Regions from separate parts of the Enterocloster clostridioformis genome, predicted to be linked through region 1. Evidence: predicted binding sites of a transcription regulator. Region 1 holds the regulator's gene; the other holds the start of a gene.

Evidence for each region. Region 1 encodes NrdR, which represses ribonucleotide reductase genes. Its sites were predicted from a motif close to CACAANATNTTGTG; they were not measured.
Region 2: nrdD (anaerobic ribonucleoside-triphosphate reductase) is a predicted target of NrdR. The motif match lies at 8,134-8,147, and genes of this name have one in related genera.

Annotation. Positions count from the first base shown of each region.
Region 1 is NZ_JAIWZC010000001.1:1,358,082-1,373,409, forward strand. It holds gene LA360_RS06730 (ABC transporter ATP-binding protein) at 1-695, opposite strand, end outside; gene LA360_RS06735 (MarR family winged helix-turn-helix transcriptional regulator) at 696-1,181, opposite strand; gene LA360_RS06740 (hypothetical protein) at 1,569-1,841, shown strand; gene LA360_RS06745 (flavodoxin family protein) at 1,982-2,605, opposite strand; gene LA360_RS06750 (DEAD/DEAH box helicase) at 2,609-5,761, opposite strand; gene argS (arginine--tRNA ligase) at 5,849-7,636, opposite strand; gene efp (elongation factor P) at 7,760-8,317, opposite strand; gene aroE (shikimate dehydrogenase) at 8,450-9,859, opposite strand; gene LA360_RS06770 (YqeG family HAD IIIA-type phosphatase) at 9,869-10,387, opposite strand; gene nrdR (transcriptional regulator NrdR) at 10,429-10,881, opposite strand; gene aroD (type I 3-dehydroquinate dehydratase) at 11,064-11,822, shown strand; gene LA360_RS06785 (YlmC/YmxH family sporulation protein) at 12,033-12,293, opposite strand; gene LA360_RS06790 (DUF4190 domain-containing protein) at 12,398-13,261, opposite strand; gene LA360_RS06795 (MetQ/NlpA family ABC transporter substrate-binding protein) at 13,460-14,368, opposite strand; gene LA360_RS06800 (methionine ABC transporter permease) at 14,547-15,212, opposite strand; gene LA360_RS06805 (methionine ABC transporter ATP-binding protein) at 15,214-15,328, opposite strand, start outside.
Region 2 is NZ_JAIWZC010000001.1:2,596,547-2,611,874, forward strand. It holds FMN riboswitch at 90-204, shown strand; gene ribD (bifunctional diaminohydroxyphosphoribosylaminopyrimidine deaminase/5-amino-6-(5-phosphoribosylamino)uracil reductase RibD) at 465-1,568, shown strand; gene LA360_RS13055 (riboflavin synthase) at 1,550-2,230, shown strand; gene LA360_RS13060 (bifunctional 3,4-dihydroxy-2-butanone-4-phosphate synthase/GTP cyclohydrolase II) at 2,277-3,476, shown strand; gene ribH (6,7-dimethyl-8-ribityllumazine synthase) at 3,534-4,052, shown strand; gene LA360_RS13070 (hypothetical protein) at 4,081-4,377, opposite strand; partial or broken gene LA360_RS31305 (FGGY family carbohydrate kinase) at 4,391-4,558, opposite strand; gene LA360_RS13080 (hypothetical protein) at 4,633-4,848, opposite strand; gene LA360_RS13085 (helix-turn-helix domain-containing protein) at 4,939-5,205, opposite strand; gene nrdG (anaerobic ribonucleoside-triphosphate reductase activating protein) at 5,311-5,847, opposite strand; gene nrdD (anaerobic ribonucleoside-triphosphate reductase) at 5,849-8,008, opposite strand; gene LA360_RS13100 (LacI family DNA-binding transcriptional regulator) at 8,281-9,336, opposite strand; partial or broken gene LA360_RS13105 (PTS sugar transporter subunit IIA) at 9,672-10,391, shown strand; gene LA360_RS13110 (endonuclease/exonuclease/phosphatase family protein) at 10,521-11,393, shown strand; gene malQ (4-alpha-glucanotransferase) at 11,432-12,931, shown strand; gene LA360_RS13120 (N-acetylmuramoyl-L-alanine amidase) at 13,034-13,816, opposite strand; partial or broken gene LA360_RS13125 (Lrp/AsnC family transcriptional regulator) at 13,892-13,990, opposite strand; gene LA360_RS13130 (LL-diaminopimelate aminotransferase) at 14,038-15,258, opposite strand.

The DNA of each region.
Region 1 (15,328 bases):
GCATCCAGGCTGCTGTTCTTTAAATCCTGGTTCATGACCCTGAATTTATCTTCCTCAAATTCTTCCCGCACAAAGGACTTGATAACCCGCACATTGGTCAGAGCTTCCTGGATGCCGGAGTTTAACTGGTCCAGCTTTTTCTGCATGGCGGTAAATCTGGGGAACGCGGTCTTCAGTATGACGGCTATGGCTGCTGTCAGCAGGGGGATGACCACCAGTATGACCACTGCCAGCCTGGCATTCATCATGAAAGCCATGAGCAGGGCACCTATGAACATGCCCGGAGCGCGCATGGCCATCCGCAGTCCCATCATAAGCACATTTTGGACCTGCTGGATATCATTGGTCAGACGGGTTACCAGCGAGCCTGTGCTGTAGGCATCTATGTTCTTAAAGGAAAATTCCTGCACCTTGGAAAAAAGGTCGGCCCTCAAATCACTGGTAAAGCTGACGGCCGCTTTCACCGAAAAATAAGCTCCTCCGATTCCTCCTATGGCCATGACCAGGGTGGCCAGTATCATCAGGCCTCCCACAGACAGGATATACTGCACATTTCTCTGCGCCACTCCGTTGTTGATAATCATGGACATCAGCTTAGGCAGCATGATTTCTCCAGCCACCTCAGTCAGCATCAGAAGAGGGCCCAGAATAAAGGCTCCAAAATATGGTTTTATATATTTTCCGTATCGTTTCACTTACGATTCCTCCCCTTGCGCCCTGTCCGTAAACTCCTGGTTCAGATTTCCATAAATCCGGTCCAGAAGTTCTCCCAGCACCTTCATATCATTCTCAGAGAATCCTTCAAACATACGGCACTCAATGCGCCTGAAAATCTTAACACTGTCCTCCACCACTTTTCTGCCCTTATCCGTTATGCAAATCTGGTTGCACCGGTTGTCCTCCTGGTCTACCAGGCGCCTTATATAGCCTCCCTTTTCCAGTTTCTTAAGAGAAACAGCTATGGTGGCCCCTGACACGCCATACATCCTTGCCAGCTCCTTCTGGGATACGTTGGGATTATCCGACACGAACATCAGAATCTGATGCTGGCTGCGGTACACCCCCGTGCCGTCCAGACGGTGCTCCATCATACTCCGGTGCAGCCTGGCCACTCGAATGTACTTCTCGATAAGACAGTGCTCCGAGGATTGAACAAAACAACTGCATGATGCATTGTCCATGTAAATTGCCTCCTTCCTGTATCTGTATATTTAACTGATTAACCATTAGCCCGCTTATAATTAGCTAGTTAACTATATCAGAGTATAACAGAATACGGGATTTGTGGCAAGTACTATTTTTCCGGGAAATTGGCGGCGTAATCCGGTGAAATATGTTACCAAAAGTGCAAAAACCAGCCTGGTTTTCCATGTCCTGATATGCTATACTTAATTACACCCTGGTTCCAGCTGAAACAATAACCGTGACACAGCACACTGTTTTTAGGAGGTGACAGCTTGACATATTCTGAAAAACTTGATTTTTTGTTGATTGAAATAGTCGGTATGAAGACTGAGTTCCAAGGTATGAAAACTGAGTTTCAAGGTATGAAGACTGAGCTTCAAGGTATGAAAACTGATATTCAGAGCATGAAAACCGATATTCAGAACATGAAAACCGACATCCAAAACATGCAGTCCGACATCCAAAACATGCAGTCCGACATAAAATCCCTGAACACCCGCATGGACAATCTGGAATTCCAGCTCAAGTCCACTGAACGCATCTTAAGAAGCCAAATCATGAAATCCGAAACCCTGATTCTCGGCGAAGTGGAACGGGTCCATTTGATACTGGACCAGCACATTCATAATCAGACCATGCATACCGCTTTGGTATAGAGCCGTACATACGAGCATGTTAAAAACCCGGCACACCACTGTGCCGGGCCCCATATCTTAAACCAGGTCATCCTGATTCCATGTATTGATTCCTCGTATTGATTCCATACATTAACCTCATCCGCGAATCAGCCATTTTCCTACCGTATAAAATTCGTTCTCTTCTTCTCCTCTGTCTCAGGAAGCGTAACCCCGGCAGCTTTTCCTGCCTCAATGGATTTGAGCATCCAGGCCATGTTCCTGCCCAGGACGCGCATGATCTGCATGCCCTCCTCATCCTTCTTCACATCCTCAGGACATTGCCCGTGCACCATATTCCAGTACTGGGAGGAAACTACCGGCATCTGCGTAATCATAAAATATTTATTCAGCTGGTCCAGGGTGGCAGTTGTTCCAGCCCTTCTGGCAGAGGCAATGGCAGCTCCCGGCTTATGGGCAGCAGCGCTGCTTCCGGAATAGAAGAAGCGGTCCAGGAAGGAGGTGACAGCCCCGCTGGCCGAGGCATAGTGTACCGGTGAACCGACAATCAGTCCGTCGCTCTGCCTCATCTTTTCCACTGCTTCGTTGACCTTATCGTCGCTGTAAATGCATTTTCCAAGCTTACCGCATGCGCCGCAGCCCATACATCCATGGACAGTCCCGCCGCCCACATGCATGATCTCTGTTTCAATGCCAGCCTGATTGAGCTCTCCTGCCACCTCTGCAAGGGCGGTGTAAGTACATCCCTTCTCGTGAGGACTCCCGTTTAACATTAATACTTTCATTTCTTATTCCTCCTTTATGATATTCAGTATATCATCTCTTGTCAGGCTTCCAAATGATACCGTGCCCTCAGGCACCACTGCATCCGCCAGATGGCTCTTGGCTTCCTGAAGCTTTAAGATGTTCTCTTCTATGGTATTTCTGGTAATCAGTTTATAGACCGTTACCTGCTTATCCTGGCCGATCCGGTGGGTTCTGTCCGTGGCCTGGTTCTGGGCAGCCACGTTCCACCACGGGTCATAATGGATGACAATATCCGCCGCAGTCAGGTTAAGGCCGGTTCCCCCCGCCTTCAGGCTAATCAAAAATACCGGCACCTCATCCTTCCCAAAATCCCCCACCAGCCGGATTCGTTCCTCCTTGGAGGTGGCCCCTGTCAGTAAGTGGCTCTTGATTCCCTCCTTCTCAAACCTTATATGAATGATATCCAGCATGGAGGTAAACTGGGAAAACAACAGTATCTTATGTCCTCCCGCCACACCTCTCCTCACCAAATCCATACAGGTCTCCAGCTTGGCGGAACCGCCTCTGTAATTGTCGTAACACAGCCGCGGGTCGCAGCAAATCTGTCTCAGGCGCATGAGCTCCGCCAAAATCTGGAGCTTTCCTTCCCCTGCCCGGCCAAAACAGCCTGTACTGAGCTTTTCCTTAAACTTGGCCGCATTGGCCGCATATAATTTTTTCTGTTCCGGTTCAAAGTTGGAATATACAACCTCCTCCATTTTATCCGGAAGCTCCTTTAATACATCCTTCTTTATCCGTCTCAGCACAAAGGGGCCTATCATCCGTTTCAGACGTTCAAGGGCTGCCGCGTCGCCGTCTCTTATAATGGGGACTTCATATTCCTTCTTGAAGAACTTGCTTCCGAAGAGAAAGCCCGGCATGAGATAATCAAAAATGCTCCACAGCTCACCCAAACGGTTTTCAACAGGCGTCCCTGTCAGGGCAAACCTGGTCTGCACATCCAGGGACTTCACTGCCCTGGCGCTCTGTGTGGATGCGTTTTTGATATACTGCGCCTCGTCTATGACCTGATACCGGAAATGGACGCCTTCATATAAGCCTATGTCTCTTCTCAGCAAATCGTAGGACGTTATAATAACCTGATAGACCTGGGAATTTTTTCCAACTTCTTTTAACAGGTCCTCCCGCTCCGAACCGCTTCCCACCACCGACAGCACCTTAAGGTCCGGCGCAAAACGCCGTATCTCATGCTCCCAGTTGTACACAAGAGAAGCCGGACATATAATCAGGGACGGCGACTGTTCGCCTGAGCCATAGGCGGACTCCAAAAGTGCAATGATCTGTATGGTTTTTCCCAGCCCCATGTCATCGGCCAGGATTCCCCCGAATCCGTAACTGTCCAGGGTCCGCAGCCAGACATATCCGATTCTCTGATACTCCCTCAGCACGCCCCTCAGTCTCTCCGGCGCGGTAAAATCGCTGTCCTCCACGGACTTTACCGACCTTACCATGGCTTTTAGCATCTGGTCCCTGTAATAGGTTACACCGGTGCTCTCCTTAAGAAGATAATCCAGATAAAAGGCGCGGTAAGCCGGCAGACGTACCTTTCCGCTCTGAAGCTCCTTTCTGGTTACTCCCATTTCCGACGCCATGCGGCTGATGACCGTTAGGCCGCCTTCATCCAGCCCCAGAAATTGTCCGTTTTTCAGCCTGTAGTACTTCTTTTTCTGGCTGTAGGCTGCCAGTATACGGTTCAGTTCCTGGCTGTTCATGCCGCCCATGTCCACATCCAGTTCCAGCCAGCCGCCGGCAGCAGAAGCACCCACAGTAACCCTGGGCGGCGCCAGCACCTCCCACTGGCGCAGGTTCTCAGACACATATACATCTCCCATGGAGCGGAATTCGTCCATTCCCTCTGTCATAAGACGGTAAATCTCATCCTCGTTATTCCTTATGACCAGCCGTCTTCCATCCGGGTCCTTGTACTTGAAATATTTATGAATCAGCTGGCTTACCCTGAATTCCCCCGGTACATCACGGCATATAGTCCTGGGAAGATTCTCGTCCTCCAGGGGATGGAATTCATAACTTCCGTAAGCAAGTGAGGGCTCCATCACCAGAGCTCCATCCTCCCCTGTGTCGAACCGGAAGGACGCCTTTAACGGCTCCGGCTCATAATCCTTAAAATCCACGTCCTCCGGCATCAGGCGGCAGTAGGGAAGAATATGCTTGACAACGCGCTCATAGAACAGCGGAATATCCCTCTGTCCCACCATCACGCTTTCATCCCGCTCCATGCACATCTGCTCCATGAACAGTCCCATGACCTGGGTACACGACTCGCTGCACCGGTAGAGCCTCTGGCCGGATACCACATACAGGAACCGCTCCCCGCGAAAGCAGCCGGCCACCGGCCTTGGGGCCTCGCCTCCTATCATTGGAGCCACACCCATAAGGCTGGCTTTCAGGCCGTCCCTCCCCGTCTTCTCCACCTTAAGTGATGCCACCGGATCAGAATCCTCCATGTCCATCATGACCCGGTTCCCGCCGGGAAGCTGGACCTCCACGGTCCGGCCGGCCATTATTTCAAAAAAGCGGTCCCGGTTCATACGGTTTAGCGTCAGGCTGCGGACCGCTTTCTGGTTTTGTACTCCTCCCATAAGCAGGGCCAGAAGCTCCTTGCTGCTGTCTGTAAAAGCCGATTTGTTGTGATGAAAGGACAGGTCCTTTCCATAAGCCACATGGGCCCCATTCTCAACAGCCTCCTTAAAGGCCCTCAAATCGCGCACGGCATAAAAACGGGTGATTCCCACCTTGAACTCCAGACGCGTGTCCTTTCCGTCCAGAATCAGCACCGGCTCCAGCCTTACCTGGGCGTCCGCCTCCTCCGCCAGAATCAGGGCCACCTCCCGGTTGGTATATTCCCGAATCATGGTGTGAACCTGGGAGGATGTATGAATTGTTGGTTTGGACGCCTCCTCCCTCTGCTGATTATAATACGCAAAAAGGGCCTCCCCATGGGCGCACATTCCCCTGTAAGAATTCCCTTTGCTGCAGGAACAGGAGTAATCCCTTACTCTTCCGCTTCCCAGATATAAATTTACCTCAAATGTTTCCCCCTGGTCTTCAACCAGGCCTTTCACACCAGCCTCCCCCTTCCAGAAGCTGCTGGTGTTCATCCTGACAATCTTCATCTGCTTCATGCATCCTTTCAGCGGGATTCCTGATACCCCTGCCCCGGAGGGCGGAACGTATCAGGCCATCCCGGGACATCCCCGCGGTTACATGCGCTCCGGAGCCTCGATTCCCAACAGTCCGATGCAGGACTCCAGCACCCGTCTGGTAAGAGAAATAAGACCGATATAGCTCTCCTTCCTGGCTTCATCCTCCTCTGCCAGAATCTTGGTATCATGATAAAAGCTGTTGAAGGCATTGGCCAGCTCGTAAATGTACTGGCATATCTTATGAGGCGCTGTCTCCGCAAAGCTGTTTTCCAGAACCTCATTATATCTGGCCAGCAAGAGCATCAGAGCCTTCTCCGAACTTCCGGTGCAGGCAAGAATCTTCTTTTCAACGGCATCCTGGCTTACCTGGCCTCCGTTCTCCCTGTACTTGGCGATAATGGACTTGATTCTGACAATGGTATAGAGGATATACGGACCTGTATTACCTTCAAATGAGGTAAAGCGCTCAATATCAAAGACATAATCCTTGGCAGCCTGGTTGGAGAGATCGCCGTACTTGAGGGCAGCCAGCCCTACCACTGCCGCCGTGCTCCTGGCCTCGTCCTCTGATACGGTCCTGTTCTCCATGATTCTCTGGTATACGGCTTCATTGATTTCCTCAATGAGCTTTTCCAGACGCATGACTCCGCCCTCACGTGTCTTAAAGGGCTTTCCGTCCTTTCCGTTCATGGTGCCGAATCCCAGGAAAATCATGGGGGTGTCTTCCTTCACAATACCTGCCCTCTTAGCCACTCTGAACACCTGCTCAAAGTGCATTCCCTGGCGTTTATCCACCACATAAATATAGCGGTCCGGCTTAAAATCCTGTTCCCGTTCCACAATGGTGGCCAAATCGGAAGTTGCATAAAGAGACGCTCCGTCGGACTTACGGATCAGGCAGGGCGGAATCTCCTTGGTGTCCGTATCCTGAGCCACATCCACCACCAGAGCTCCCTGGCTCTCATAGGCCAGCCCCTTATCCACCAGCATCTGAATCATGTCCCCGATGTAGGGCTCCGCGTCGCTTTCACCCTTCCACAAATCGAACTCCACGTTCAGGTTTGCGTAATTCTTCTTAAGGTCAGACACAGAGACAGCCATGATATGCTGCCAGATTGCCCGGAACGGGGCATATCCTCTCTGGAGCTTCAGGGTCGCCTGATGGGCCCTCTCCTTAAACACCTCGTCCACCTTGGACTTGGCGCTGGCCGCGGGATATATCTCCTCCAGCTCACTGATTGTAAACGGCGCCTCCTGCGGAAACGGTCCCTCAAAGGATTCGTCAAAATACACCAGCTCCGGCTTCCTGTCCTTTAGTTCCTCAATAATAAGACCCATCTGCAGTCCCCAGTCCCCCAGATGCACATCACCAATCATATGGTGGCCCAGGAAACGGCCCATGCGCTTTATGCTCTCCCCGATAATGGCCGCCCGCAGATGGCCCACATGAAGGGGCTTTGCCACATTGGCCCCGCCGTAATCCACGATAACTGTCTCCGGCTTCTCAGGCGCTTCCAGTCCCAGCTTATCTGCCGAAGCCATGGCCCCCGCATACTCTGCCAGAAACGCATCTGACAGCTTCAGGTTAATGAATCCCGGCATCACAGCCTCTGCCTCAGAAAAAACAGGGTGGGAGCCGCCTGAAGCCAGATGTTCCACCACCTGGTTCGCTATATCGATGGGCTTCTTCTTATATGCCTTAGCCGCTGCCATGGCACCGTTGCACTGGTACTCACACAGGTCGGGACGGTTGGATAAAACCACCTTTGCGAACGAATCCTCATATCCGCTGGCTGTAAATGCCTGCTTTAATTCCCGCTCCATCATATCCAGAATCTTATTCACAATGTATACTCTCCTTTACTGTGACAATAGGTCTTTCCTTTTCCCGGAAAGTTAAAAACTGCCCCGGCATATACCGGAGCAATTCTTACAAACCGCCTCCCAGGGCGTATCCGACAAGTTGTATTATACTCGTGACAGATATTCGCCGGTTCTGGTGTCAATCTTAATCTTATCGCCGATTTCTACAAACAATGGTACGTATACGGTTGCACCTGTCTCCACGGTTGCCGGCTTATTGGCGCCGGTTGCGGTATCGCCCTTGAAACCTGGCTCTGTCTCTGTAATCTCCAGCTCAACAAACAGCGGAGGCTCCACGGAGAATACGCTGCCATTGTAAGAGCAGACCTTACATACTTCGTTCTCTTTTACAAACTTCAGGGCATCGCCGATGATATCCTGGTTCAGGGCAACCTGGTCATAGGTCTCCTGGTTCATAAAGTTATATAATTCTCCGTCGGCATACAGATACTGCATGTCCACTCTGTCAATTCTGGCCTGAGGGAACTTCTCTGTAGGACGGAAGGTGCGCTCTACCACGCCGCCGTTGATTACATTTTTTAATTTTGTACGCACGAAAGCCGCACCCTTGCCTGGCTTAACATGCTGGAATTCCATAATCTGGACAACCTGTCCGTCAATCTCCAGTGTAATGCCATTTCTAAAATCACCTGCTGATATCATAAAGATATTCCTCCTTGAGTTCGTTCATGACGCTTGCCTAAGCGCCCCATAAGTCTTTAATCTTTTATATTCTATACTATGTAGGGAGCATTTTCAAGTTTTTTTTTAACGGCAGTATAAATTTCTCCCTTTTCAGCATGTTTTATCCACTGCCCTGCGGTGAATCTCTTCCACGATATCATCCACGTCCCGACCGTTCACATCCACAATTATATGAGAAGCTTTCAGGTAATAGGGTTTTCTCGACTCCAGAAGGCTTATAATGCGGCCCATCACATCACTGCCGTGAAGCATGGGACGGTCCGACACATCGGCTCCGATTCGTTCCATGACAGTCTCTGGCAGGACATCCAGATATACCACGGTTCCCAGCTGTTTCAAAAGCGCCCTGTTTTCCGCCCTGAGAGGCAGTCCGCCGCCCACGGAAATCACAGACCTGCCGCCCTGCTTCAGCAGCTTTTCCAGCACGCCTGTCTCCAGGCGCCGGAAGGCTTCCTCTCCCCGGGTGGCAAATATATCGGATATGGCCATACCGGCTGCCGCCTCAATCTCCTTGTCCGTGTCAATCATCGGCATCCGGTAGCGTGCTGCGAAATGTTCTCCCACACTGGTCTTTCCCGCTCCCATGAAGCCAATGAGGATCAGGTTCTCTCCCCGGCCCTCCCCGGCCTGTTTTTTTATCAGATAATCTTCTATCATCTGCTTTGCCGCCTTTATGGTCCCGCTGTCCACCCTCACCTGGGGATTCCACAGTTCATAGGCAATCACGCCCTGATATAAAAGCATGTCCAGACCGTTCACCGCCCTTCCTCCTGCTTCCTGTACCATTTTCATGAACCTGGTCCTGGCGGGAGTATAGACAATGTCCACACCGGTATGAATCATCTCATAAAACCGGGGATCATCAATAACGGCATCCTCCACATGGGGATGCATGCCAACGCTGGTGGACTGTACGGCCAGATATCCGCCTTTTCTGGCAGGAAGCTTCCTGTATCCCTTCAGAGGCAGGGCCTCCGCCAGACCGCTGCCTGTCAGTGTGTTGATGCAGTCTGCCAGCTCCCTGGCCCTGGTTTCATTCCGGTTGAGGATGTGGATGTCTGCAGCCCCGCCCTTTGCCAGCACATAGGCTGCAGCCTTGGCCGCACCTCCGGCCCCAATGAGTAAACAATGTTCTCCTTCTGTCCGGATACCGGCTTGCGCAAGGGCCCGCTTAAGGCCCGCGCCATCCGTATTATAGCCCTTATAGCCCGCAGCTGTCCTGACCAGTGTATTGACTGCCCCGATGGCCCTGGCATCCTCATCCAGTTCAGACAGAAACTCCATAACCCGCTGTTTATAGGGAACCGTTACATTCATCCCCAGTATATTCAGGGCATAGGCCCCCTTTACCGCGTCCCCAACCCTGTCTTCCTCCACTTTAAAAGGAACGTAGGCTAAGTTCACCCCTGTTCTCTGCGCAAAAAAATTATGCATCATGGGTGACATGGAATGTTCCACCGGATTTGCAATCAGCCCGCATACTCTTGTCTTTCCGTCCATTATCTCACTTTACTCCCTGTCTTGGTTTATGTCTCTGGCATGTTTTTTATAAAAATACAGCACCGGCTTTTCCAGGTAACGCTTCAGCACTATCTGTATCTCTTCCCTGGGGTCCATGGGCCTTACCAGGATACTGTAGATGCCGGCCCTGTTGGCACCGTACACATCCGTAAACAGCTGGTCCCCCACAAAGAGGGTATGATTCCTGTCCGTCCCCATAAGCTCCATGGCCTTCTCATATCCCCTGACTTCCGGCTTGCCTGCCTTATGGATATAGCAGGAACCCACCAAATCCGCAAAGGGCTTTACCCTGGGCTCCTTATTGTTGGATAGAAGACATGTCTTCATTCCCATGGCGCGAAGCCGCTCAAAGAGTTCCACTGCCTGTCCGTCTGCCGGCGCGTCATGGGGCACCAGGGTATTATCAATGTCAAAAATCACGCCCTGCATTCCCTGTGCATGATAATAATCAAACGGTATCACATAGGTGGATACCTCGTAACGGCGGGGATAAAACATTTCCAGCATGTTTATAAGTATTCCTTCCAAATCTATTTTCTTCAGCAACTTTACTTTTTCAGCAATTTTCCAATCTCGTCTATGAACGTATTCACATCCTTGAATTCACGGTAGACAGAGGCAAAACGCACATACGCCACCTCGTCCAGGTCCTTAAGCTTTCCCATCACCAGCTCTCCGATGGCGGAGGTGGGCACTTCCTTCTCCTCCATGTTAAAAATCTGGTTTTCAATCTCATCAATCATGGAATTAATCTGCTGGGGTGATACCGGGCGTTTATGGCAGGAGTGGATGATTCCCGCTTCAATCTTGGAACGGTCATACGTCTCCCTGGAATTATCCTTCTTTATTACCATTAACGGCATGGTCTCCAGCTTCTCATAGGTGGTAAAGCGCTTACCGCAGCGCTCACACTGGCGGCGCCTGCGTATGGAGCTGTTGTCATCTGCCGGACGGGAATCTATGACCTTGGTGTCTGCTTCATTACAATAGGGGCATTTCATCTGGGTTACCCTTCCTTTCTTTTTTCACGCATCGTCTTAAACGCTTCATATATTTTAACCGAAGAAAGTATGAATCGCAAGGACTTTGTTCTTTTTTCATTACGGTATGGACGAAATCCCCTCTCCGCTTTATAATGAATCCAGACAAATCCAAAAAGATTACAGGAAAGGTGCTCTTTATCATGAAAAATGTTATTATAAAACAAACTGTACTTGGACAGGGAATGCCGAAAATATGCGCCCCGCTGGTGGAAAAGGATTACGAATCCCTGATTCACCAGGCAGAATCCTTCACGGAGCAGCCTGTGGATGTGGCTGAATGGAGAGCGGACTGGTTTGACTCCATACTGGAGCCGGACATCCTGGACCAGGTCCTTCCCGGTCTGGAGTCTGCCCTGAAAGACATTCCCCTGCTCTTTACCTTCCGCACCCAAAGGGAGGGCGGCCATGTGCCCGCTCCGCTCCCGGCGTACCGCTCCCTGGTGGAACAGGCCATCTGCTCCGGCCATGTACATCTGGTGGATTTGGAACTTTTTTCCGGTGACGATATGGTACGTGAGACAGTGGAACTGGCCCGCAGACACCAGGTACGCGTCATCCTGTCCAATCATGATTTTGCGGCCACTCCAAAAGAGGATGATATTCTCCGCCGCCTGCATCACATGGAGGAATTGGGGGCAGACATAGCCAAGATTGCGGTCATGCCCCGGTCAGCCCGCGATGTGCTGACCCTTCTTTCAGCCACAGACAAGGCCAGCCAGTCCCTGTCCTGCCCGGTCGTAACCATGTCCATGAAGGGCACCGGGCTCATAAGCCGTCTTTCAGGGGAGGTATTCGGCTCCTGCCTCACCTTTGGCTCTGTAAAAGAAGCCTCTGCACCGGGCCAGATTGAAGCGGGAAAGCTGAAGGACATCCTGACAGCCATCCACGAAAACCTGTGACCATTTTATGGTACCCTTCACAGATTTTTCACATTTCCACCATAAAACCTTCACAATTCATTTGTATAGTTAGACTTGCAAAAAGCAAATGCTTTTTATACAACTTTTTCTCACAAACCGGCCGGCAGGGGAAACCCTGGCGGCCACTCCTCTGTCCCGCGCGCTGAAAAAAGCGCGAATCCCGCTGGAATCCGCGCTGTATGTTTCTTTTCAGCATTTAATGCTTTCCGTCACATCTTTTTCTTTAATGTCCACCAGTATAATATCGTTTCCCACCTGGCAGATGTCACAGAACGGTATCACATATTCCTTCTCCCGTCCCAAAAAACCGCATATGCAGCCTGGTCCGGGCACAATCAGGGCCAGCAGACAGCCCGTTTCCATGTCGAAATCCACATCTCCCACAAATCCAAGGCGCTTGCAGGTCTTTACATTAATCACTTCTTTTTGTTTAAGGTCGTAAATCCTCACGGTCCACAGCCTCCCGGCCTCTCTTGCTACCTACTATATGCCGGACACCGTCCCATTAAAACCTGATTTTATATCAATTCGGTTTCCATCCATTAAACAACCAATCAATTCAGTTCCGGTATGACAGCGAGCACCTCAATCGCAGCAAAGAAGATGATGACAAGCACGGTGACAGCAATACCGATAATGGAGAGTATCAGTCCGGCCCTTGCCTGACCGTCCATTTTGTCTCCTTTTTTTGACATAATGGCAAATATGATGCCGAGTACGCCGAACACAATGCCGAACAGCATACAGCAGCAGATACTGCACAGAGAAAGAATCCCCATGACCAGAGCTGCCGTTGCCATATTATTCTTTTCCTGGTACACAGGCGGGTAAGACTGGTATTGGGTCTGGTATTGGCTGCTCCCGCCCGGCTGGTTCTGATTTGTCACTGGCAGCCTCTGTCCTGTTTCCGGCTGGCCCTGGCCTGCACCCGGCTGGCCCTGGCCTGTTTCCGGCTGCGTCTGCCCCGCCTCCGGCTGGCTTTGGCCGTAAGAAGGCGGGGCCGGCTTATATAACGGCCGGCTGTCATTTGCGCTGGCGCCATTATTCTTTCCCGGGGCATATTCCGGCCCGGATTGGGTTGGTTCCCAGGGACTTCCCAGATAAGGTTTATCCCCTGTATCGCTCCATCTGTCCTCCCGTGGGGGTGCATCCATGGGGCTGCTCCATCCATCGGATCCATCCTGGATGGCGCTATTTTGCCCCGCGGTTCCCCAGCCCGCGGTTCCCCGCTCCGGCCCGCTTTGCCCCGGTTCTCCCAGATCCGCTGCATCCTGGCCGCCAGACGCCTGGCTGACATCCCCATCTGTCACCTCCCGGGCCGGCTGTTCCGCCACAATCACTGGTTCCCTGTTATCTGTATGATAATCCGGACCCTGGCCTTCTCCGGCTCCATATCCGTTTTCTTTTTCGTTTTCCATGGACTATCTCCTCTCTCAAGCCCCTGCGGCTGCGTCAATGTATCCGAATACAGGACACACTTTTGGGAAAGTATAACATATTTTGTAAAATAAAACAATCCGCCAGGGTATATCCCCGGCGGACAGCCTCTTACGATTTTATGAATAACTGTATTTTATCTTGAAAGAGTTTGATTGAAAGCTGCCTGCAAACACGCGTTAGAACAGCGGCACTACAGCGCCTTCATATGTCTCCTCCATGAATTGCTTTACCTCAGGGCTGGTCAATGCTTCCACCAGAGCCTTGGTGGCATCGCTGGATTCTTCTCCCTCTCTCACTGCCACTACATTGCCGTAGGTGGTAGCCGCCAGGGATTGGGAATCCTCAGTAGCCAGGGCGTCGCTGACTTTGAGCCCTGCTTCAATTGCATAGTTGCCGTTGATAACCGCGATATCGCCGTCAGAAATGGAACGTGGAAGCTGTGCTGCCTCCAACTCTACGATATCCAGGTTCTTGGTGTTCTCCACAATGTCATTCTTAGTAGCCTCCAGACCAACACCGTCTTTCAGTTTAATCAGCCCCTGTGCCTCCAGCAGAAGAAGGGCTCTTGCCTCATTGCTCACATCGTTTGGCACCAGTACGGTCGCCTTGTCCGGTAGTTCTTCCAGGGATGCTGTCTTGCCTGCATAAATACCGAATGGCTCATAGTGGATGGCGCCTGCGCTGACCAGATTTGTTCCGTTCTGCTCATTAAAGGAATCCAGATATGGCTTGTGCTGGAAATAGTTGGCGTCCAGGTCGCCGGAATCCAGCGCATTGTTGGGCTGCACGTAATCTGTGTATTCCACAATCTTCAGCTCGTAGCCCTTGGATGCCAGAACTTCCTTAGCCGCATTGAGGATTTCCGCATGCGGCGCAGGGCTTGCTCCTACCACGATTTCCTTCAGTTCTGCACTGGCCTGCGTGGTCTCCGCCTCTGCGGCCGTGGTATCCTCTGCCCTGGAATCAGCAGCCCGCGTCTCAGTAGCTGCTGCCGTGGTCTCCTTTGGGCTGCCGGAGCATGCGCTAAGCGCTCCCGATGCCAGTATGGCTGCCAGTACGGCTGCCCCTAAGATGTTTTTCTTCATAATTGTGTCCTCCTCGCTTTGGGGCTCTGCCCCTGTTATTTTCGCCATATTCAGGCATTTATCATCAGCTCAGGCTGCACACCCTTCTTCATATGACGGTCATATACATTCTTCCGCCATTGTCAGGAAACGGACAGCCTCAGCGGATTCTCTTCCCGGCTTCACTTCCCGGACCTTCCTACCGGATTCTCTTATCGCTCTTTCTGGACATACGCATGGCGACCTCCTGGATCAGCTGCACAATAATGACCAGAAGCACCACGGTCACCATCATCATATCGGTCTGGTAACGGTGGTATCCGTAACGGATGGCGATATCGCCCAGTCCGCCTCCTCCGGTAAATCCTGCCATGGCAGAGTATCCGAGAATCGTGGTCACGGATATGGCCGCACCCACCAGCAGGGACGGCTTGGCCTCCGGCAGCAGCACCTTGACGATAATCTGCCAGGTGGATGCGCCCATGGACTTGGCTGCTTCGATGACGCCCGCGTCCACTTCCTTCAGGGAAGACTCCACCATACGCCCGATGTATGGGGATGCGGCAATAATCAGAGGCACCACCGTGGCATTGGAGCCAATGGTCTTTCCCACAATAAACTTGGTAATGGGCAATACCATGATTAAGAGGATAATAAACGGCACGGAGCGCAGCAGATTGATGATGAGCCCCAGAACCTTGTTAAACAGAGGCACCGGGCTGATGCCCTCCTTGTCCGTCACCACCATGGCGATTCCCAGGGGAATGCCGATTACATAGGATAAGGCAGAGGACAGGAACACCATGTAGATGGTCTCCCATATTCCTTTTACAAGCATATTTATGGTCGTAGAATCAAATTGCATCTCACCGCACCTCCTCGAACTTTACATTGGCTGTCTTCAGATAATTACAAATCCGGCCGGCATCCGTATCGTCCTCCGGAAGCTGTATGATCATCTGCCCCATGGCCTTGCCTTCA
Region 2 (15,328 bases), 1.2 Mb from region 1:
TACCACAATGCGGCCTGAGATTTAAACGTTATTCCAAAAATCCTTCTTGACATACCGCCCAACAGTGCTTATAATAACAATCAATTGAATAAACTCTTCAGGGCAGGGTGCAATTCCCTACCGGTGGTACAGCCCACGAGCCGCAAGGCATGATTCGGTGAAACTCCGAAGCCGACAGTACAGTCTGGATGAAAGAAGATGAATCGTTGACATGGACGCGCTTACGCGCTTTTCGTGGCTGGCTGACAGTGCCCTGGAATGGACTATCATTCCAGGGCTTTTGTGTACCTCCCATGCCCATGTCCTCCTGAAGGCGCGAAACATTGTGCCTTGTGGTTTTATATTTTCTGCCTTGAACGATACGGTTCAAGGCATTTTTTTATAGAAGTTTTTAAAGCTGTATACCAGGGGACAGGCCATGGCAGCACCATGCGGGTCCCTGCATTTGTAAAGGAGGCACTGCATTGAATGATACTGATTACATGTCCATCGCACTGAAACTGGCCGAAAAGGGCTGTGGAAAGGTCAGCCCCAATCCCATGGTGGGTGCTGTTATTGTAAAGGAGGGCCGCATCATCGGCCAGGGCAGCCACCTCTGTTTTGGCGGTCCCCATGCAGAGCGAAATGCCCTGGCATCCCTGACCGAATCTCCCAGGGGGGCAACCCTGTATGTAACCCTGGAGCCCTGCTGCCATCACGGCAAGACTCCGCCCTGCACGGACGCCATCGTGGAAAGCGGCATCCGCCGGGTCGTCATAGGCACAAGGGATCCCAATCCCATGGTGTCCGGCAAAGGCACCGGAGTTTTAATAACCAACGGCATTGAGGTGACAGAGGGTATCCTGGAAGAAGAATGCAGGGAGCTCAATCACGTATTCTTCCACTACATAAAGACCGGGCGTCCCCTGGTTGTCATGAAATATGCCATGACGCTGGACGGCAAGACAGCCACCCGGGCCGGGCATTCCCGATGGATTACAGGGGAGCGCTCGCGCCAAAGGGTCCATGAGGACAGAAGCAGGTATTTTGCAGTCATGTGCGGGGTGGGAACCATACTGGCCGATGATTCCCTGCTCACATGCCGCCTCCCGGCTACAAGGAATCCGGTGCGGATTATCTGCGATTCACGGCTTCGCACGCCGCCGGATTCCCGGGTTGTCACCACCTGTTCCCAGGCCAGGACCATACTGGCCACCTGCTGCCCTGACAGGAAGGCATGGCTTCCCTATGAGGAAAAGGGCTGTGAAATCCTCCTCCTTCCGCCCCGTGAGGGACGCGTGGACCTGAATGCCCTCACAGAACACCTGGGACAGATGGGCATTGACAGCGTCCTGCTGGAGGGCGGCGGCGCCCTCAACTGGTCTGCCCTGGACCAGGGAATCGTAAACAGGGTCCAGGCTTACATTTCCCCAAGACTCTTTGGCGGCGCAACCGCCAAAACGCCTGTCGGCGGCAGCGGGGTGGAATTCCCATACCAGGGCTATTCTCTGGGAAAGACCAAAATCACGGCCCTGGGCCAGGACATTCTTATCGAAGGAGAGTTGGCGCCATGTTCACAGGAATCATAGAAGAAACCGGAATCCTGCTGTCTGTTAAGGGCGGTTCATCCGGTTCCCGCCTGGTCATCGGAGCAGACAGGATCCTGGAAGATATAAAAAGAGGGGACAGCATTGCCGTCAACGGCGTCTGCCTTACCGCGGCATCCTTCGATTCCGGCTGTTTTTTGGCGGATGTGATGCCTGAAACCCTGAAGCGTTCCAATCTTGGCTGTCTGCCCATCAAAAGTTCTCTTAACCTGGAACGGGCCATGATAGCAGGCGGCAGGTTCGGCGGACATATTGTGTCAGGCCATATTGACGGAACCGGGACTATTGTAAATGTTGTCCGCGACGGCAACGCCCTGTGGTACACCATCCGTTCTGCCCCGTCCATTCTGCGCCGCATCATTGAAAAGGGATCCATTGCCATAGACGGCGTCAGCCTGACGGTTGCCCAGGTAAGGGAACAGGATTTCAGCGTATCCCTGATTCCCCATACAGCCTCCCACACCACCCTGGGAGCCCTGAAACCGGGCCGCGTGGTCAACCTGGAAAATGACTGCGTGGGGAAATATATCGAAAGATTTATGAAAATCTCCCCGTCTGCCCACAGCACAGAAGATGAGGACACCAAAAACAGGGGGACCGGCAGCCGGATCACACCGGAATTGCTCAAACAATGTGGATTTTGAGCAGCCACGGAACAGGACCATTAAAAATAAGGAGGATTACCGCACCATGGAAGGATTCAACACCATAGAAGAAGTACTGGACGACCTGCGCCAGGGAAAAATCGTACTGGTGACAGACGATGAAAGCAGGGAAAATGAGGGCGATTTTATCTGCGCCGCCCAATATGCCACCACGGAAAACGTGAATTTTATGGCAGTGCACGGCAGAGGTCTTATCTGTATGCCCATGAGCACACAACTGTGCACAAGGCTTAAGTTCCCGCAGATGGTATCCGACAATTCCGACAACCACGAGACAGCCTTTACCGTATCCATTGACCACATAAGCACCTCCACCGGCATTTCCGCGGCCGAACGGGGCGTAACGGCCAGACAGTGTGTCAATGCCCTGTCCCGGCCTGAGGATTTCCGTCGTCCCGGCCACATGTTTCCGCTGGCAGCCAGAAAAAATGGGGTGCTGGAACGGAACGGCCATACCGAAGCCACCGTTGACCTGATGCGTCTGGCCGGTCTCAGTGAATGCGGACTTTGCTGTGAAATCATGAGGGAGGACGGAACCATGATGCGGATGCCCCAGCTTCTTCAATACGCCGGACAATGGAACATGAAAATCACCACCATCAAGGCCCTCCAGGACTACCGCAAACAGCACGATACGCTGGTGGAATGCGCTGCCGTCACCCATATGCCAACCCGTTACGGCACCTTTAAGGCTTACGGCTACAGGAACCTGCTGAACGGAGAACATCATGTGGCCTTAGTAAAAGGTGAGATTGGGGACGGCCGTGACTTATTATGCCGGGTCCACTCGGAATGCCTGACAGGCGACGCCTTTGGCTCCCTGCGCTGCGACTGCGGACAGCAGCTTGCCGCGGCCATGGCCCGGATTGAGCAGGAAGGCAGGGGAGTTCTCCTCTACATGCGCCAGGAAGGCAGAGGCATCGGGCTTCTCAATAAGCTGCGGGCTTACGAACTGCAGGATCAGGGCATGGATACCCTGGAAGCCAATCTGGCTCTGGGTTTTCCCGGGGATTTGAGGGAATATTTCATAGGCGCCCAGATATTAAGGGACCTAGGTGCCAGGACCCTGCGGCTTCTGACCAATAACCCGGATAAGGTATACCAGCTCTCCGGCTTTGGCCTGGATATCAAAGAACGGGTGCCGATCCAGATGACGCCCACAGACCATGATCTGTTCTATTTAAGGACAAAGGAACAGCGCATGGGACATTTGACACATTATTAAGGAACCTGACACATTATTTTAAGAAACCATCACATGCTAAGAATAGGAGAATACGCCATGTATATATTAGAAGGAAAACTTGTTCCAAAAAAAATAAGGATAGGCATTGTCGCATCCCGTTTCAATGAATTCATTACCTCCAAGCTCCTGTCCGGCGCCCTGGACTGCCTTCGGCGCCATGAGGTGCCGGAGGACGCTGTCACGGTAGCCTGGGTTCCGGGCGCCTTTGAGATTCCACTCATCGCCTCCCGTATGGCTTCCAGCAGACGCTATGACGCCGTCATATGCCTGGGCGCCGTAATCCGGGGCAGCACCAGCCACTACGACTATGTGTGCAGCGAGGTCTCAAAAGGCATTGCCCAGACCTCCCTTACCACCGGGGTCCCGGTCATGTTCGGCGTTCTGACCACGGAGAACATCGAGCAGGCCATTGAACGGGCCGGAACCAAAGCAGGCAACAAAGGCTATGACTGCGCTGCGGGAGCCATAGAGATGGTAAACCTGATACACGAACTCCGCCAAAGGACGGCGGATGACAGCTTATCCGCCATGCCCCCGGTCCAGGATGAACCGTGACGCCCGGGCAGGCAGGAGTCCTGGTCCTCTATGAGCTGCCGCCTTTCCTGCTCACGGCCGCGCAGCTTCCCCTCCAGTCCCAGATAGGCGCGCTTTCCTGATTCCACCGGAGGCAGCTCATCCTCACCCTCCCGGAACCAGGCTGCCACGGAGTCACGCCCTCTGCCTTCTGCATCTTTCCGCCGCCCGGCCATATGATATCCTCTGCAAATGTGGATATAAGAAAGATATAAGAAATCCGAATAAAATGCAAATCCATGACTCCGCAGTAAAAGCTGTGTTCCCCGGCCCGGTCCAGCTCCTCCGGCACGCGGTCTATGCGCATTTCATGGATTATTTTGGGGCGCCCCCCTTACGTTTTCCATGAACCACGCCAGTTTTGAGGCTGGAAAGTAGGGCGACAGATTGATTCCTGTTGTACGACGCACCCATTCCGCTTTTCCCGATTCCTCCACCCGCGCGCAGATATCCTTTGCCCTGGAACACTGCCATACGATGGCATCCGCCTTCTTCTCAATGGCAGCCTCAATCATGGATACCCGCTTCTCCGGATCCACTTCCTCCTGGGGAATGGCGATAGTCAGGTCCACGCCAGATTATCCGCTGTCTGCTGCGCAAAATCAGATACGGAAATCCACCAGGGATTGTTCAGTGTCTTTCCCTCCCAGTAAACGCTGATGCCTTCCTTTTTCTCAGTTCCCGCTTCCGCCTCCCCGGCACTGTCATTGGTGGCGGATACTGCCTCCAGTCCATTGGACGTGCAGGCTGCCAGGCTCAGGGCCGCCATACCAGTCAACAGGATAGTCCTCAAGGACTTCGGACAAAAAAAGAGCATATACAGCATAAAATGCCGTATGCTCTGCTCATCTTCTATTTTTGATTTGTTTTAATCTGTTATTTTTTTCACACTTCCGCGTTTCACCGGGCTGGTCCCTATCTCCACACCGCACAGATAGGCCACCGCCTTGCTGGTGCCCTGTACATTGTTGATTCTCTGCTCCTTCAGCATGTATCCGCAGTCCATTTCCTTTATTTTCTGGATGATTTCCTGGCGGCGCTTCTCACCCACTCCTGGTTTGTTATTTAAAACCAGAGAAACCGTAGCCGTGGACACCCCCAGCATTTCCGCTATGTCTTTTGCTCTCAGCGCCATTTACAGACCCTCTTGCCATACAATTAAGTTGATTTTACTAAATTATTAACTAAATTGCAATACCAAAAGGCATTCCGGATATCTCCGGACATCTCCATGGAAAGCCTAGATTCTTCCGCTGCCAAGCTCCAGCAGCTTCACGCTCCCGCTCTCAAGAGTGGCCCTGAGATTCAGAATGCGCTGGTTGGAGGACCCCCGGAAGGGAAGGCTGATATCCTTAAGAGCCTCCACGAACCGACCGTCCACCAGCACGTCAATCATGGACAGCATCCGGTCCGTATATTCACACCTGGCCCGGCCGTCCTTCAGAAGGTCCTGTTCCAGGGTATATCCTGTATAGCACCACAGATTCTTCTGCGGATAGCGGGCCCTCACCTTTTCCAAAAAAGGCACCAGCACCTCCTGGTTCTCAGGCTCAAACGGCTCTCCCCCCAGAAGGGTGAGACCCTCTATATAATCCGGAGCAAGGGCTTCCAGGATTTCCTCCTGCGTCTCCCCTGTAAAGGGTATCCCGAAGTTAAAATCCCACGCCTCCTCGTTAAAACAGCCCGGACAGTGATGGGTACACCCTGACACAAACAGGGATACCCTCACGCCTGCGCCGTTGGCAATATCATTCTTCTTGATTGTACCGTAATTCATCTTATAAATGGAGCACCCTTTCCTTGATTTCCTGGGTCCTGCCCTGGTTCCAGAACTGAGTTCCGATATAGCCGCAGGTTCTCCTGGCCACGTTCAGCTTGTTCTCGTCCCGGTTGCCGCACTTGGGGCATTCCCACACCAGCTTGCCGCTCTCATCCGTCACAATCTGAATCTCGCCGTCAAATCCGCATTCCTGGCAGAAATCGCTCTTTGTGTTTAACTCCGCGTACATGATATTGTCATAGATATACCGTATGATCCCCAGCACGGCCGGAATATTGTTCTGCATGTTGGGCACCTCCACGTAGCTGATGGCTCCGCCGGTGGAAAGAGCCTGGAACTGCGACTCAAATTTCAGCTTTGAGAAGGCGTCAATTTCCTCGGAAACATTTACATGGTAGCTGTTGGTAATATAGCTTCTGTCCGTCACGCCCTCGATGATGCCGAAACGCTTCTGGAGGCATTTGGCAAACTTATAAGTGGTGCTCTCTATGGGCGAACCATAGATGCTGAATCCGATGTTAGTCTCATCCTTCCAGCGGTTGCAGGCCTTATTCATGTACTCCATGACCTCCAGGGCAAAGGGAGTGGCCGCCTGGTCGGTATGGGACTTTCCGGTCATGTACTTCACGCACTCATAGAGCCCCGCATATCCCAGGGAAATAGTGGAATAACCGCCGTAAAGAAGCCTGTCAATGGTTTCGCCCTTCTTAAGCCTTGCCAGGGCGCCGTTCTGCCAGAGAATGGGCGCCGCGTCGGACAGAGTGCCTCTCAGACGGTTGTGGCGGCACATCAGGGCCCGGTAGCACAGATCCAGCCTCTCGTCAAATATCTTCCAAAAGGCTTCCATATCCCCGCCGGAGGACAGGGCCACATCCACCAGGTTGATGGTCACCACGCCCTGGTTGAAACGGCCGTAGAATTTATAATTCCCGTTCTCATCCTTCCAGGGGCTTAAGGCGCTGCGGCATCCCATGACAGGGAAGCAGTTTCCTTCCTTTAATTCCATCATCTTCTTCTCGGAAATATAGTCGGGAACAAGGCGCTTGGCCGTACATTTCGCAGCCATCTCGGTCAGGTAATAATACTCGGTTCCCTCGTTGACATTATCCTCCTCCAGTACATAAATCAGCTTGGGGAATGCCGGCGTAATCCACACGCCCGACTCATTCTTCACGCCCTGGCAGCGCTGCTTCAGAGTCTCCTCGATAATCATGGCCAGGTCCTTTTTCTCCCGCTCGTTCTTAGCCTCATTCAGGTACATGAACACGGTCAGGAAGGGGGCCTGTCCGTTGGTGGTCATCAGTGTGATAACCTGATACTGGATGGTCTGGACTCCCTTGGTAACCTCCTTACGAAGTCTGTTTTCCACCACTTCATGGATGGCTTTCTCGGAAGGCATGCAGCCAAAGGTCTTTACCTCTTCCTGAACCTCCGCGTATATTTTCTTTCTGGACACATCCACAAAGGGAGCCAGATGGGCCAGGCTGATGCTCTGCCCGCCGTACTGGTTGCTGGCTACCTGGGCGATAATCTGAGTGGCGATATTGCAGGCCGTGGAAAAGCTGTGGGGCTTCTCAATCCTGGTCTCGCTGATAACCGTGCCGTTCTGCAGCATGTCCTCCAGATTCACCAGGTCGCAGTTGTGCATGTGCTGAGCAAAATAATCGGAATCATGGAAATGAATAATGCCCTCCCTGTCCGCCTCCACGATATCCTGCGGAAGGAGCATCCTCTTGGTCAGGTCCTTGCTGACCTCGCCGGCCATGTAATCTCTCTGCACACTGTTAACCGTTGGATTCTTGTTGGAATTCTCCTGCTTCACATCCTCGTTATTGCACTCAATCAGGGACAGAATGCGGTTATCCGTTGTATTGGCCTTGCGTATGAGGGAGCGCTGGTAACGATATCTCACATAATCCTTTGCAAGCTCAAACGCGCCTGTAGACATGATCTGGTTCTCCACCATATCCTGGATCTCCTCAACGGACACGGCCCTGTTAAGTTTTACACACTTGTACTCAACGTAATCCGCAATGTCCTTAATCTGCTCCAGACTCAGCTTGTTTTTTCCGGCAGCCGTATTTGCCTTTGCCACAGCCACCACGATCTTATTGTTGTCAAAATCCTCTTCCGCGCCATTCCTCTTAATAATCTTCATCGTCACTACACTCCTTTTATCCAAATGCTCTCCCACGCTGCCTGTATTCAGGTAAACGGTTTAAAGGCATCTTATCACAGAATACTGAAAAAATCTGTTGCTTGTGCAACAGTATAAGATTTTAGCACTAAATGTTGTGTTTTTCAAGAGGAAGTATACGATAAGATGTATTTCAGAAAAATAAATCAATTGGCTGAAATCCCGGCCAAACCCGAAAATAAGTCTGACAGCAAAAGGCGTCCTATTTCAGGTAGTCACCTGCCGGGGATGTGTTATATTGTTTCAGTATCCCAATCACCACAGAACCGTCCGGTTCCCGCACAGCTCTCCCTCTCCACCAGGTGGTGGGGAACAATGATTTTCGTAGCCACCAGCTCCGGATTTTCCACATGGCTTATCATCTGGGCGGCTGCCTCGATTCCCAGCTGGCAGGCATTCACATCCACGGATGTCAAAGGCGGAAATGTAAGTCTGGAGAGAAGGGAATTATTAAAGGACAGGATGGATACATCTCCCGGAATGGATAGTCCCAGACCAATACAGGTCTTTTCCAGGGCCACTGCCAGTATGTCATCGCTGACCAGCACGGCCGTGGGTCTGTCCTCTCTTGCGAACAGGGCTTCCAGGGCCTGGTCCTGCTCCTCCGGCACAGAGGGCACCTCCACGCACAGCTGGCCGTCAAAAGGAATGCCCCTCTCTGCCAGGGCCAGCATATACCCCATTTTCCTGTCATTGTTATACAGCAGAAAGCGGTCTCCGGACAGGCAGGCAATCCTTACATGGCCCAGATTCAGCAGGTACTCAGCCGCCTCCCTGCCCGCGAGCACATTGTCGTTATCCACATAGATGGTCTGGTTCACATTCCTGCATGCCTTTCCTATGAGCACATACAGCAGTCCCTCTTCATAGAGATAATCCAGAACCGGGTCCTGCTCCCTGGAGTAGAGCACGATAAATCCCTCTGCCAGGCCGGTTCTCGCCATGGTCTTTATGGCCTGCAGAACCTCATCCTCATTCTGTCCCGTGATCACGGTATTGATGTACTGCTTCTGGTTGCAATACTGGCTGATTCCCCGTATCATCTCCAGATAGAAGGGATTCTGGTAAGCCTCCCACTCCGACGGGGGCAGAATGATTCCCACGGTGCGGGAATTCTGGGTGGCCAGGCTGCTGGCTTGAAAATTCGGTTCATAGCCCAGCTTCGCCATGGCCTGCCGGACCTTTTCCTTGGTCTGGCGGCTGATAGAGGGATGATCCCTGCATGTCCGGCTTACGGTTGACGGCGACACCCCCGCAAGGGCAGCCACGTCTTTGATTGTAACAGGCATAAACAGCCTCCTTAATATACGTTTCATTTTCATCGTCACGGGGATGTATATATACATGTTGACCGAATCCATCACCGCAATCCATATACATCCTTCCTATATTGTAAAGTTTAATGCAATTTTTGTCAACTCGTTTGCGCTCTTTTTGCGTAATCTTCTCCCGTTCGTTTGCATTCCCCTTTAAGAAAACTGCACAAATACCTGGCGCTGTTTTTGTTCAAAACGTAGAAAACAAAGGATTCTCAAAATATCTATTGCATTCTTCAGACAGCCGGACTATATTTAATGCAATCGGTTGCGTAAATAATGCAACAATCAAACTCAGGAGGTTACATATGAACAAGAACACTGACGGCTGTATTGGAATCAGGATTCTCTCCCCTTTAACCGGAACAGCGGTTCCATTGGAGGAAGTGCCGGACCCTGTATTTTCACAAAAAATCATAGGAGACGGCGTTGCCATCCTGCCTCAGGACGGCAATCTGGTCAGTCCCATTGACGCAGAGGTGGTTTCCATTGCAGAGACCCTCCACGCCTATGGCCTGCGTTCAGAGAACGGCATAGAGGTCATGATCCACTTCGGCCTGGAGACCGTGGCCTTAAAGGGAGAATGCTTCCAGTGCTGTGTAAAGGTTGGAGATAAGGTAAAGGCCGGCGAACTGTTGGCAAAAGCCGATTTAAAGGCCCTTGAGGAAAAACAGGTCAATACCATCACGCCTGTCCTCATCTGCGGCGGAATGGAAGGCCGCTCCATGAATGCCTTCACAGGTCCTGTAAAGGCGGGAACAGATGCCGTGATAACGGTTTTAGACCATTGTCCGCCGGACGGGACCGCAGAAGCTGAGACAGCCGCCCTCCAAAATCCAGACGGCGCCCCGGCGGCAAATGCGTCTTCCCTCACAGACACCGCGGACAGGAAAACAGGAAAGACCCGAAAATCCCTGATAAATTTTGACTTTCTCCAAAAGCTGGGCAAGGTTCTGATGACAGTCATTGCCGTCATGCCCGCGGCCGGACTGATGATCAGCGTAGGAAAGCTGATACAGATGGCAGGCATCCAGGCCATCTACGGACCAAAAGCAGATGTGCTCAAATCCGATATCAATGATATACTGTAAACAGGCCGCTGCCACTTACGCACCGCAGCTGCCCTCTGTAACTGAAAACCACCGGAGGCAGGTAATATGAAAATAATGACGCTTAACACACACAGTCTGGCGGAACCGGAATATGAATCCAAGCTCGCTGCCTTTGCCGGCTCCCTTGTCCAAATCAAACCGGATATCATCGCCCTCCAGGAGGTCAACCAGTCCAGGGACGCTCTCCCCGCAGCCCCCGGCCGGCTGCGGGAATCCTGCTACGTCCCCTGCCGCGCCATAGGCTTAAGTACGGACTCCCCCTGCGCGCCACGCGCAGTTATCCGCGCAGACAACCACGCCTTTAACCTGGCGCTGCTCCTGGCCCGGGCCGGTGTTTCCTATCAATGGACCTGGACTCCGGCCAAGGCAGGATACGGAATATACGACGAGGGCCTGGCCGTCCTCAGCCGTTCTCCCATACTGGGGACCAGCCAGTTTTACATCACCGGCATCCGGGATTATGAAAACTGGAAGACCCGTAAAATACTCGGAATCAACACCCGGACAGAATACGGAGATGAATCCTTTTACAGTGTCCACATGGGTTGGTGGAATGACAGCGAAGAACCCTTTGAGGGACAATGGAAACGCATATGCAGGGGCCTGGCCCCCTTATCCGGAAAACAGCTGTGGCTCATGGGGGATTTCAACTCCCCGGCACATGTAACCGGCCAGGGACGGGACCTGATACTGGCCTCAGGCTGGTTTGACGCCTACGACCTGGCTGTCTCCAGGGATTCAGGCGTCACGGTGGCAAATGCCATTGACGGATGGAGGGAACAGGGAGAGATATCGGGAATGCGCATTGATTACATCTGGACCAGCCGCAGGGTGCCGGTTATTTCCACCAAAACCATATACGACGGCATATCCGGCCCCCTTGTATCAGACCACTTTGGAATCATCACAGAATATTAAACAGGGCAATGCCTGCAAAAAACGAGGAGCATATAGAAATGAAACGAGAAAGCGGAATCTTACTATCCATCGCCAGCCTTCCCTCCAGATATGGAATCGGCTGCTTTTCAAAGGAGGCCTACGAATTCGTGGACCGTTTAAAGGAGGCCGGCCAGTCCTACTGGCAGATTCTCCCCCTGGGCCCCACCAGCTACGGTGATTCCCCCTACCAGTCCTTTTCCACCTTTGCAGGCAATCCCTATTTCATAAGCCTGGAGGACCTTATCCGGGAGGGTGTTCTTACAGAGGAGGAATGCAGCCGGGCCGACTTCGGCAGCCGGCCGGATTCCGTGGACTACGCAAAGGTTTACGAAGAACGGTTTCCCCTGCTCAGAAAAGCCTATGAGAGGAGCAGCATAAGCCTTGACCCGGAGTTCAGGAAATTTATGGAGGAAAACAGATGGTGGCTGGAGGATTACTCCCTCTTCATGGCAGTAAAGGCCCGGTTCGGCCAAACTGCCTGGACCCAGTGGGCGCAGGACATCCGCCTGCGCTGGAAGAACGCCCTGGATTACTACCGCAGGGAGCTGTATTACGACATAGAATTCCACCAATACCTTCAGTTTAAATTCAGCCAGCAGTGGAAAAAACTGAAAGCCTATGCCAATGCCAACGGAATCCGCATCATAGGGGACATTCCCATCTATGTTGCCATGGACAGCGCCGACACATGGGCCCATCCCGAACTCTTTGAGCTGGACAGGGACAATCTGCCCACCGCAGTTGCAGGCTGCCCTCCTGACGGCTTTTCCGCCACAGGACAGCTCTGGGGAAATCCCCTGTACCGCTGGGAATACCACCGCAGCACAGGCTATGAATGGTGGCTGTCCCGGCTGGCCTACTGTTATAAACTGTATGATGTGGTGAGGATTGACCATTTCCGGGGATTTGACCAGTACTATTCCATTCCGGCCGGTTCCGCCACTGCCATTGGAGGCCATTGGGAGCAGGGACCGGGAATCGGCTTCTTCCACATGGTAAAAAACAGGCTGGGAGAAAAGGAAATCATTGCCGAGGATCTGGGATATGTGACAGACTCTGTCAGACAGCTTGTAAGAGAAAGCGGATTTCCGGGCATGAAGGTGCTGGAATTTGCATTTGATTCCAGGGATTCCGGCTGTGCCAGCGATTATCTTCCCCACAATTACCCTGAAAACTGCGTGGCCTACACCGGCACCCATGACAATGAAACCATCAAAGGATGGTATGCCTCCATCACGGCCCAGGAGCGCAATCTGGCCAGAGATTATCTCTGTGACAGCTGCACCCCCGCAAACCGCCTGCACATGTCCTTCATCAGCCTGATTATGCGCAGCCAGGCCAGAATGTGCATCATCCCCCTCCAGGATTACATGGGTCTGGACAATGACTGCCGCATCAACACTCCCTCCACCATTGGCACCAACTGGAAATGGCGCCTTCTTCCCGGCCAGATATCGGACCAGTTAGTAAAAACCATTGCCTCCGTCACACTGCGCTACGGGCGCTGGAACTGGTGACAGGGCATGGGATAGACGAAACGGCCGCAGGCCAAATCCAAGAGAATTTGGCCTGCGGCATTTACTCCGTATATGTTTACTGATTTCTTATAATTACACCTGTCAGTATATGGCCCGTTCCCTCACCAGCACAGTGGGGTACCCCATGTTTCTCAGGTTCCTCTCCATCTGCACCGCATAGTCCATATTGAGGAAAGCACCGACCCTCACCTTGTACAGCCCGTCGTCGTAAACCAGGAAGGCCGGGAGGCCGCTTGCCTGGAGCTCATTCACCAGCCTGTCTGCGGGCATCCTGGTGCGGAAGGCTCCCACCTGGACCTGATAATATTCAGGCCGTTTTGCCTCCTGCTGCCGGATAGTTTCCAGCACACCGTCTGCTATGGCCTGGGCAATGGCGTCGAAATTCTCATCAAAAAACCGGTTGTCTTCCGGATTATCAATAAATCCCACTTCTACCAGTACAGCAGGCATCTGTGTCTTTCGCAGCACGATAAGTCCAGGGCGCTCCTGTACTCCCAGGTCCCTGAACCCTGTTTCCACCAGATTGCGCTGGATATTATCCGCCAGCATGGCAGGCACGCCTGCATCCTGATACACCAGCGTCATGGCACCGCTTGCCCCTCCCGGCACAGGGAAGGCATTCCGGTGAATGGACACAAAATAATCAGCCCCGGACTGGTTTGCTATCTGGGCCTTCTCCAGAGGTGTGTCGTATATATCCGTAGTCCTGGTGTATACCACATCTACCCCATTATTTTCCAATATCTGTCCTATGGCAAGAGCCAGCCGCAGGGTATCATCTTTTTCCCGGCGCCCGTCGTACATAGCGCCCGGCTCTTCGCCGCCGTGGCCGGCATCAATTATGACTCTCTTAACATCTGTCATACCAGATTCTCCTTCATATATGACTCTACATTATACCATATGTGAAAGTAAGACAAATGTTGACTGAACCTGGAACTAAATTTCGTCCACATCCACCCCTCTGGGGCCCACATGGGTGGAAAATACGATTTGTGTGCTTGTCCTGCCGAATTTCTGCAGCTGCCCTATGAACATATACCCCAGCTTCACCGGGTCCACCGCGGCATCACGCCCTGCCGCCGTTACTGCCTGAGGGCCTTTATCCGTTTTACAGCCTCCACCGTATTCTCATAGGTGCCAAAGGCCGTCAGGCGGAAATACCCCTGGCCGCTGGGCCCGAAGCCGCTTCCCGGTGTACCCACCACATTGGCCTGTTCCAGAAGATAATCAAAAAACTCCCAGCTGTCCATCCCGTCCTCCACCTTAAGCCAGATGTAAGGGGAATTGATTCCGCCAAACACGGTGTAGCCCGCTTCCTTCAGCCCGTCATAGATAACCCTGGCATTCCTCTTATAATACGCCACCTGCTCCATGACCTGCCGGCTGCCTTCTTCGGAATATACGGCTTCCCCGGCTCTCTGCTCAATATAGGGGGCCCCGTTGAACTTGGTGCCGTGGCGTCTGGCCCACAGCGAATGGAGCGTCACATCCCCGCATTTCAAATCCTTTGGAACCACGGTAAATCCCAGACGCACGCCTGTGAATCCGGCTTTTTTTGAGAAGGAACGGAACTCAATGGCACAGGTCCTGGCTCCCTGAATCTCAAATATACTGTGAGGCACATCCTCCTCGGATATATATGCCTCGTAAGCAGCATCATAGAGAATTACAGCCCCTATCCTGTTTGCGTAGTCCACCCACACCTTTAGCTGGCCCCTGGTCAGCGTGGTTCCTGTAGGGTTATTGGGCACACACAGGTAAATAAGGTCCGGTGTTTCCTCCGGAAGCGCCGGTACAAAATGATTCCGCGCCGTACAGGGCATGTAAATCACATTGCTCCACACGCCCGTGGCAGGGTCATAACTGCCTGTGCGGCCTGCCATAACATTGGAATCCACATACACGGGATATACGGGGTCACACACCGCAATGCGGCTGTCCTCGCTGAATATCTCCTGGATATTGCCGCAGTCGCTTTTGGCTCCGTCCGATACGAATATCTCGTCTGCCTCCACATGGCACCCCCATGACTTGTAGTCCTTTTCCACAATCGTCTCACGCAGGAAGGCATAGCCCAAATCCGGCGCATAGCCGTGAAATGTCTCTGCATGTCCCATTTCGTCCGCCGCCTTGTGAATGGCCTCCACAATGGCCGGGGCAATGGGAAGTGTCACATCCCCGATTCCCAGCCGTATGACCTGCCTGTCCGGGTTGGCCTTTTCATATGCAGCCACTTTTTTTGCAATGGCGGAAAAGAGATAGCTGCCCGGCAGCTTCAAATAATTTTCATTGATTTTAAACATGTCCGTTTCCTCCTGTCCTCTGTCTCTGATAAATAGGAAAACACTCCCAAAAACCGGATACACCTTTCGC